DNA from 4 places in the Cellulomonas gilvus ATCC 13127 genome. Region 3 is predicted to be linked to each of the others. Evidence: predicted binding sites of a transcription regulator. Region 3 holds the regulator's gene; each other region holds the start of a gene.
What was found. Region 3 encodes HrcA, which represses chaperone genes, less so after heat shock. Its sites were predicted from a motif close to TTNGCACTCGNNNNNNNCGAGTGCNAA; they were not measured.
Positions count from the first base shown of each region.

Region 1 (2,183 bases), 400 kb from region 3:
TTGAGCCCGAGCGCGGGCACGCGCTCGCGGACCGCGAGCACCAGGTCCAGCGGCGGCTGGTAGGCCGCCGGGTCGTGCACGCGGGAGCCGCCCGCGCGGCGCGCCGGGTCGGCGTACACGCCGTCGACGTCCGCCAGGTCCAGCGTGGTGCCGTCGGTGTGCAGCACACGGGCCTCGGGGAAGTGGCGCAGGTTGACCGTCGCGATCGCCGCGGTCATCTCGTCGATCTCCGCGGCGGTCACGCGCAGGCCCACGCCTGCGAACGCCATGACGTCCGCGCCGATCCCGCACGTGAGGTCGGCGACGTGCGTGAGCCCGGCGTCGCGGTAGCGGCGCGCGTGGTGCGCGGCGACCTCGAGCCGCGTGGCCTGCTCGAGCCCCGCGGGGGTGAACAGCATCCCGTCGGCGAAGTCGCCCAGCTTGGTGCGCGCGCGTGCCCGCAGCCGGGACTGCGTGAGCGCCGCGGCCACGAGCGAGGGGTGCAGCCCCTCGGCGCGCAGGCGCTCCGCGAGCGGCATCGCGAGCCGCTCGTCGTACGGGGGTAGCGCGGACAGCAGGGCCCACCCGTCCGGGGAGAGCAGCCGGCTCAGTCCGTCGGCGTCCATGCGCGCGATCCTCGCACGGTGCCGCCCGTGGGCGTGCACCGTCCGCGCGCTGCTGGCACTCGGGTTGACCGAGTGCCAGCCCGTTTCTAGAGTGAGGGTCAGTTGGCACTCTCGGCATGAGTGTGCCAATGCGCCCGGCCTCCGGCACCCGCGACGACGGCTGACCGGGCGCGACAACCCTGAACCACTCAACACGTGAAGGGGAGGTCCGCAGTGTCGGTCTCCATCAAGCCGCTCGAGGACCGCATCGTCGTGAAGACGCTCGAGGCGGAGACGACGACGGCTTCCGGTCTCGTCATCCCGGACAGCGCCAAGGAGAAGCCCCAGGAGGGCGAGGTCCTGGCGGTCGGTCCGGGTCGCATCGACGACAAGGGCAACCGCGTCCCGCTCGACGTCGCCGTGGGCGACAAGGTCATCTACTCCAAGTACGGCGGCACCGAGGTCAAGTACTCCGGCGAGGAGTACCTGATCCTCTCGGCGCGCGACATCCTCGCGATCGTCGTCAAGTGATCTGCCGGCGTCGCTGAGGCGCCGCACGACGAAGGCCCCGTCCTGATGGACGGGGCCTTCGTCGTCCCGGTGGGTCGGGAGCCTGAGGAGGAGCTCAGGCGGTCGTCCGCCGTACCGTCACGGAGCGGCTGCGCTCGGCGAGGATCGCGCTGCGCTCGTCCTCGGACAGCCCGCCCCACACGCCGTACGGCTCGCGGACCGCGAGGGACTGCTCGCGGCACTCCTTGAGGACGGGGCACGTCGCGCAGATGGCCTTGGCGGCCTCCGCCCGGCGGCGGCGTGCGGAGCCACGCTCGCCCTCCGGGTGGAAGAACAGGTCCTGGTCGGCGTCGCGGCACGCGCCCTCGAACTGCCATTCCCACAGGTCCATCACGGGTCCGGGTAGGCGGGAGATCTCGGCCATGCTTCCTCCTCGAATTGGTCGTCCGGTCTGCGGCACCGGAGTGACCTCTCGTCTCAGTGCGTGGAGTGGACGCTACAACCGCGCCAGAAGTTGGTCAAGGCCCGGTCGTCCCGACCGAGTTGCGAAGCGGTTGATCTGACCCATCGCCCGATTTGCCACCGATGCCCGCTTCGAGATCGTGTCGGACGGCCGGAAGACACGATTCAGCGGGCCGCCGCCTGGCAGAATCGCGCCATGCCCCTGCCCTCGGACGACGCCGTCGACGGCGTCGTGGACCCGGCGGGCGTGGACGGGGCCGCGGCGCCGGGCGGTGCACCCGTGTCCGGCCCCCTGACGGTGGCTGCCGTGGCCGCGCGGCTGGGGGTCGCGCCCGCGACGCTGCGCACGTGGGACCGCCGCTACGGGCTGGGGCCGAGCGACCGCACCGCGGGCTCGCACCGCAGGTACTCCGCCCCGGACGTCGAGCGGCTCCTGGTGATGCGCCGCCTGACGCTCGACGGCGTGGCGCCCGGCGACGCGGCGCGCCTCGCACGGGACACGCCGCTCGAGGCCGCGCCCAGCGCCCTGCCGGTGGCGGGCGGAGGGGTGGCCGCGACGCCCGCCTCGCTGCTGGACGCCGCGCTGCGCGGGGACCGGGCCGCGTGCGCGCGGCTGCTCGCGCTCGC
Region 1 covers NC_015671.1:959,158-961,340, forward strand. Annotated here, with positions in the region: gene CELGI_RS04480 (class I SAM-dependent methyltransferase) at 1-605, opposite strand, end outside; gene groES (co-chaperone GroES) at 819-1,115, shown strand; gene CELGI_RS04490 (WhiB family transcriptional regulator) at 1,210-1,518, opposite strand; gene CELGI_RS04495 (MerR family transcriptional regulator) at 1,753-2,183, shown strand, end outside.
Region 1: a site for HrcA is predicted at 658-684, ahead of groES (co-chaperone GroES). Genes of this name have one in related genera too.

Region 2 (2,183 bases), 330 kb from region 3:
TCCGCCGCTCCCGCGTCCCCGGTCGCGCCCGGTGACGCGCCCGCCTAGCGTGCCAGGGAGCGGCTCCCCCGGCCCGCGGTGCTCGTCCGGCCACCGCGCCCGCATCCGCCGCGCACCCGATCGGAGGACCCCCATGACCCCGACGCACCCCGCGGCCGCGCTGCCGCGCCGCCTGGCCACCCGTCTGGAGACCTCTCGCAGGCTCGACCGGCCCACGCACGCGCTGCGCCGCGCGGCCGCCCAGCTCGACCGCGTGCCGGCACTGCGCGCACTCCTACGCGGCGAGCCGCTCGGCCACGCCGCGCACCCGCTCGTGACGGACGCGCCCCTCGGGATGTGGACCAGTGCGATGGTGCTCGACCTGACCGCCGGTGAGCAGGGTCGGGCGGCCGCCGACCGGTTGGTGGGGCTGGGTGTGCTGTCCGCGCTGCCCGCCGCGCTCACCGGGCTCGCGGACTGGTCCGGCTCGCCCGCGCGCGTCGAGCGCGTCGGCACGGCGCACGCCGCGCTCAACTCCGTCGCGCTCGGCCTGTACTCGGCGTCATGGCTGCTGCGCCGGCGCGGGAGCCGCGGGCTCGGCGTGCTCGTGGGGCTCGCGGGCGGCGGCACGGTCGCCGCGAGCGGGTACCTGGGCGGGCACCTGGCGTTCGTCCAGCGCGCGCCCCGGCACGCCAGGCCCGTCGCCGACTGACGCGTTCGCTCTCGGCGTACACCGGTTGGCACTCGCGGCCGACGAGTGCTAATTCTGGAGGCGTAGCCGCCCCGGCGGATCCACATCCGCCGGGCAGCGCCCGAGCCCGGACGGTCCGGGCTCGCCCAGGAGGAGGTGAGGGTTCGTGGCTACGCGATTCGACCCGTTCCAGGAGCTCGACCGGCTGTTCGGCCAGGTGCTGGCGAACGACCGCGCCGCGACGTCGATGCCCATGGACCTGTACCGGTCCGGTGACCACTACGTGCTGCACGTGGACCTGCCCGGTGCCGACCCCGGATCGATCGACGTCTCGGTCGAGGACCGTGTGCTCACCGTCCGCGCGCAGCGCAGCCCGCGCACCGAGCAGGACGTGCAGTGGCTCGCCAAGGAGCGCCCGTCGGGCACGTACGCGCGCCAGCTCGCCGTGGGCGCGGGCCTCGCGCTCGACCACATCGAGGCCACCTACACCGACGGCGTGCTGACGCTGTCCATCCCCGTGGCGGACGAGGCCAAGCCGCGCAAGATCGAGGTCCAGCACGGCACCCGGCCCGCGATCGAGGCCACCACGCCCGCCTGAGCCCGACCCGACCGCACGAGAGCCCGCCGCCCGCCCCGGGTGGCGGGCTCTCGCACGTCCGTCGGGGCCTCCGGCCCATGCGGATCGCGGCCACGCGCGACAGCCTGCCAGGGTGACCTCCCGCAGGAACGCCCTCGTCCTGGCCGTCGTCCGCTCGCCGGCCCACCGCATCCTCGGCCGCGTGCGTGAGCTGCGCTACACCGGCCCCCGTAGCGGCGCCGACGTGCGCCTCCCGGTCGAGATGGTCGAGCACGGCGACGCGCTCGTCGTCCTGGTCGGACGCGCCACGACCAAGCGCTGGTGGCGGGCGTTCCGCGAGCCGTGGCCCGTCGTCGTCACCACGGGCCGTCGCGAGCGGCACGGCATCGGCCAGGTGCTGACCGCCGACGACCCGCGCCGCGCGGCCGCCGCGGCGGCGTACCAGGCCGTGTCGCCCGCGCGCGTGGGCCCCGACGACGTCCTGGTCCTCATCACGCCGAGCTGACCGGGACCGACCCGACCCAGAGAAGCACGAAGCCCTCCCCGGTGACCCGGGAAGGGCTCTGACCTGCTCGTGCTGGTGGGCGATACTGGGATCGAACCAGTGACCTCTTCCGTGTCAGTGATCGGAGTCGGGTTCGCCGGCGTCCGCCCACGTCCATCTGTGCAGGTCAGCGCTTCGGGTAGTTCTGCGCGGACAGCCACGAACACGCCTGGATCGATGCTGGATGGGGTACGCAATTGGGGTACTGGGGCAGCCCCCTGAATTGCGCGGGCCGGCTCGGTCAGTCACCGGTGCCGGCCCGTACGTCACCGCCAACAGGTCGGTCAACGGACGCGAGAGCACCGAGTCGGTCACCGCGCGCACCAGACGCATCTGCCCCCACCGCCGGTCGGCCAGCAGGCCCGACTCCACGAGACGGTCCACCTCCTGGT
Region 2 covers NC_015671.1:1,692,567-1,694,749, reverse strand. Annotated here, with positions in the region: gene CELGI_RS07835 (CDGSH iron-sulfur domain-containing protein) at 1-48, shown strand, start outside; gene CELGI_RS07830 (DUF2231 domain-containing protein) at 134-691, shown strand; gene CELGI_RS07825 (Hsp20/alpha crystallin family protein) at 837-1,268, shown strand; gene CELGI_RS16455 (hypothetical protein) at 1,381-1,752, shown strand.
Region 2: a site for HrcA is predicted at 717-743, ahead of CELGI_RS07825 (Hsp20/alpha crystallin family protein). Genes of this name have one in related genera too.

Region 3 (2,183 bases):
GCGCGTCCTGGCCGCGGCGCGCGCGCGGGATCGGTCCGCGCTGCGCGGACGCACCCGTGGCCGCGCCGAAGAACGTCTCGAAGATGTCCTGGAACCCGAACCCGCCGCCCATGCCGCCGCCGGGCGAGGACGGGTCGGAGCCCAGGTCGTACTGGCGCCGCTTGTCCGGGTTGCCGAGGACCTCGTACGCACGCGAGACGTCCTTGAACCGCTCCTCGGCCTTCGGGTCGGCGCCCGCGACGTCGGGGTGGTGCTCGCGCGCGAGCTTGCGGTACGCCTTCTTGATCTGCTCGGTCGTGGCGTCACGCGGGACGCCCAGCACCTCGTAGTAGTCGGTCATGCGCTCGCTTTCCTGGCGGGCTCGTCGGGGTCACGCGGCCGTGACCCCCGCGTGGTGCGGGATCGGGTGGTCAGCCCGCAAGGATGCGGGTGAGGTACCGGGCGACGGCGCGCACCGACGCCATCGTGCCCGGGTAGTCCATGCGGAGCGGGCCGATCGCGCCGACGCGGGCGATCGCGCCGCCCTCGTCGCCGTACCCGCTGGTCACGAAGCTCGTCTCGACCAGGCCGTCGTGCCGGGTCTCGCGGCCGATGCGGACCGTGACGGTCGCGGCGTCCTCGGCCATGTCGCTCAGCAGGCGCAGCAGCACCACCTGCTCCTCGAGCGCCTCGAGCACCGGGCCGATGCTGCGCGCGAAGTCCTGGTTGCCCCCACGGGCCAGGTTGGCCGTGCCGGCGAGCACGACGCGCTCCTCGCTCTCCTGCGCGAGCGTCTCGGCCACGACGGCCACGACCTGCCGCAGCAGCGGGCCGTCGTCCACCGCGAGCGTGTCCGCGAGGTCCTCGACGACCGTGCGCAGCTCGGCCAGGCGGCGGCCCGCGACGTGCGCGTTGAGCGTGGTGCGCAGCCGCGTGACGACCTCCTCGTCGACCTCGGCGTCCGCCTCGATCGTCCGCTGCTCGACGCGGCCGGTGTCCGTGATGAGCACCACCAGCAGGTGCCGCGCGCCCACGGGGACGAGCTCGATGTGCCGCAGCGCCGAGCGGCGCAGCGACGGGTACTGCACCACGGCGACCTGGTGCGTCAGCTGCGCGAGCAGGCGCACCGCGCGCGCCACGACGTCGTCCAGGTCCACCGCGTCCTCGAGGAACTGCCCGATCGCGCGCTTCTCGGGCGCCGAGAGCGGCTTCACGGTCGCCAGGCGGTCGACGAACATGCGGTAGCCCTTGTCCGTGGGCACGCGGCCCGCGGACGTGTGGGGCTGGGCGATGTAGCCGCCCTCCTCGAGCGCCGCCATGTCGTTGCGGATCGTCGCGGGCGAGACGCCCAGGTGGTGCCGCTCGACCAGCGCGCGCGAACCCACGGGCTCGCTCGTCTGGACGTAGTCCTCGACGATCGCGCGGAGCACGTCGAGCCGACGGTCGTCGCTCATCCGCTGCCTCCTCATGCCTCGCTGGGTAGCACTCACCCCTGCCGAGTGCCAATCGTACGACGACCGCGCGCAGGCTCGCCGGTCGCCATCGGGCCGGCCCCGCAGGCGTGTCGCGCGAGGCGTCGGTTGCCGCCACCTAGGGTGGCGGACCGCAGGAGACGGCGGACGGATCGGAGACGGGCGGATGGATCGGTACGGGTCGGACGTGCTGGGCGGGGGCCGGGCCGAGCACCACCGGGCGCCGCGGGTCTCGCGCCCGCAGGCGGCCGAGCGCGGTCTCGTCGTCGAGGAGGTCACCACCGGGTGGGTGGGCGCCGTCGTGCGCGTCGAGAAGTCCGGCGGGCAGCACGTGGTCGTGCTCGAGGACAGACGTGGCCGGACGCGCACGTTCCCGCTGGGTCCCGGGTTCTGGGTGGACGGCGAGCCCGTGCTGCTCACCGCGCCCGTCACGACGACCGCGCCCCGCGCACCCGAGCGCACCGCGTCGGGCTCGCGTGCCGTGCACGGCGCGGCCGCGCGCGTGGCCCGCGGCAGCCGCATCTGGGTCGAGGGCCGGCACGACGCCGAGCTCGTCGAGAAGGTCTGGGGCGACGACCTGCGTCTCGAGGGCGTCGTCGTCGAGCTGCTCGACGGCGTCGACCACCTGCTCGACGCCGTGCGGGACTTCGCGCCGGAGCCGGGCCGCCGCGTGGGCGTGCTGGTGGACCACCTGCTGCCCGGCACCAAGGAGTCCCGGATCGCGCAGGAGGC
Region 3 covers NC_015671.1:1,360,065-1,362,247, reverse strand. Annotated here, with positions in the region: gene dnaJ (molecular chaperone DnaJ) at 1-340, opposite strand, end outside; gene hrcA (heat-inducible transcriptional repressor HrcA) at 411-1,433, opposite strand; gene CELGI_RS06250 (DUF3097 domain-containing protein) at 1,618-2,183, shown strand, end outside.

Region 4 (2,183 bases), 760 kb from region 3:
CTCCGCCGGTGCTGGTCGCGGTCACGCAGGACGAGGCGCAAGAGCTGTCCGGTGCGGCCGTTTCGTCCGCCCTGTCGGCAGTCGTCGTGCCATGATCGGACGTCACCGAACCCGGTGACGTCGGACGACCTCCCGGAGGTTCCACGTGTCGCAGTCCCCGGTCGGCTCGGCCACGAATGCGCTCGGCTCGGGCGCACGCGGCATGGGCAAGGTGTTGCAGGGCTTCAAGGAGTTCATCTCGCGCGGCAGCGTCGTGGACCTCGCCGTCGGCGTGGTCATCGGCGCCGCGTTCGGCGCGGTCGTGAAGTCGTTCGTCGACGGGATCATCAACCCGTTGGTCGGCTGGATCTTCGGCGCGCCGGACATGACGAACATGTGGGCGTTCGGTCCGGACGGCAAGGACCCCATCCGGGTCGGCCTGGTGTTCAGCGCGGTGATCACGTTCCTGCTGACGGCCGCCGCGATCTACTTCCTCATCATCATGCCGATGAACGCGCTCGCGGCGCGGCGCAAGCGCGGCGAGGAGCCCGAGCCCGCTGCGCCGGCCGAGGACATCCTGCTGCTGCAGGAGATCCGTGACCTGCTGGCCGCGCGGCCCACGCCCGCGGTCGTGGCGGACACGACGAACCCGCCCACGATCATCCCGCCGTCGACGATCCCGCCCGCCGGGCCGACGGCCCCGCCGCCGCCCACGGTCTGACGCCGGACGCACGACGACCGCCCCGCTCCACGTGAGCCGGGCGGTCGTCGTGCGTCCGGGGCGTCGGCCCGCTGCGCGCGCCGCGGCGGCGGGCGGACCTCGTCAGGACGAGGCCGCGGCCTTGGCGGGCGCGGGCGTCGCGGGCGCCGGCGTGCTCGGCGACGTCGAGGCGGCGGTCGACCCCGAGTCCGACGAGCCGGTCGACGGCGTCGACGAGGACTCGGCCGAGCCGGTGCCCGACGGCGCGGCCGGCACGGACGAGGACTTGGCCCCCGAGCGCGCGTCGTTCCGGTAGAAGCCGGAGCCCTTGAACACGACGCCCACGGACGAGAACACCTTGCGCAGCCGGCCCTCGCACTCGGGGCAGACGCTCAGGGACTCGTCGGAGAACGACTGGTGGATGTCGAAGGCGTGGGCGCACTGCGTGCACGCGTACGAGTAGGTGGGCACCGGGTCTCCTGCGGGTTTCGGGTCGTGGCGGGGCGGGTGCGCGGGCCGCGGGGGCTGGCACTCACCCGTTCCGAGTGCCAAGGATAACGGCCCGCCCACACGTCCGATTCCCTGCGACGGCACTACCCTCGCAAGCGTGCTCCGCAGCCGTGCCGCCCGCCTGACCCTGCTCTCCGTCGCGATCGTGCTCGTCGTCGCTCTCGTCGCGACGGTGGTCGCGGCGTTCGTCGTCGTCCGGCGGCCGTTGCCGCAGGTCGAGGGGACGCTGCGCGTGCCCGGGCTGCAGGCGCCGGTCACGGTGACGCGTGACGCACGCGGCATCCCGACGATCACGGCGGACAGCGCCGCGGACCTGTTCCGCGCGCAGGGCTACGTGGCCGCGCAGGACCGGTTCTTCGAGATGGACTACCGACGGCACGTGGTCGCGGGCCGGCTCTCGGAGCTCGTGGGCGAGAACGAGGACGCGCTCGACGCGGACAAGGTCATCCGCACGTTCGGGTGGCACCGCATCGCGCAGCAGGAGCTCGAGATCCTCGAGCCCGCGACGCGTGAGGCGCTCGAGGCGTATGCGGCGGGCGTCAACGCCTACCTGGACGGCAAGGCGCCGTCGCAGATCGCGGTCGAGTACACGGTGCTGGGGCTGCAGGTGCAGATCGAGGCGCCCGAGCCGTGGGACGCGGTGGACTCGCTCGCGTGGCTCAAGGCGATGGCGTGGGACCTGCGGGGCAACTACGACGACGAGCTGGGCCGGGCGCGCGCGTTCGCGTCGGTGCGGGACGTCGCGAAGGTCGACCAGCTGTTCCCGCCGTACCCGCAGGCGCTCAACGCCCCGATCCTGGCCGAGCAGGACCTCACGACGGCGACGCCCGCGATCGCGACGCAGCCCGCGCCCGACCTGGACGACTCCGCGCTGCAGGCGGCGGTCGCCCGCGCGCAGGAGGCGCTCGAGGCCGTGCCGCACCTCATGGGGGACGGCGAGGGCGTCGGCTCCAACTCGTGGGTGATCGGCGGCGACCTGACCGAGAGCGGCAAG
Region 4 covers NC_015671.1:602,194-604,376, forward strand. Annotated here, with positions in the region: gene CELGI_RS02840 (SAF domain-containing protein) at 1-95, shown strand, start outside; gene mscL (large conductance mechanosensitive channel protein MscL) at 146-700, shown strand; gene CELGI_RS02850 (FmdB family zinc ribbon protein) at 803-1,150, opposite strand; gene CELGI_RS02855 (penicillin acylase family protein) at 1,287-2,183, shown strand, end outside.
Region 4: a site for HrcA is predicted at 1,205-1,231, ahead of CELGI_RS02850 (FmdB family zinc ribbon protein). Genes of this name have one in related genera too.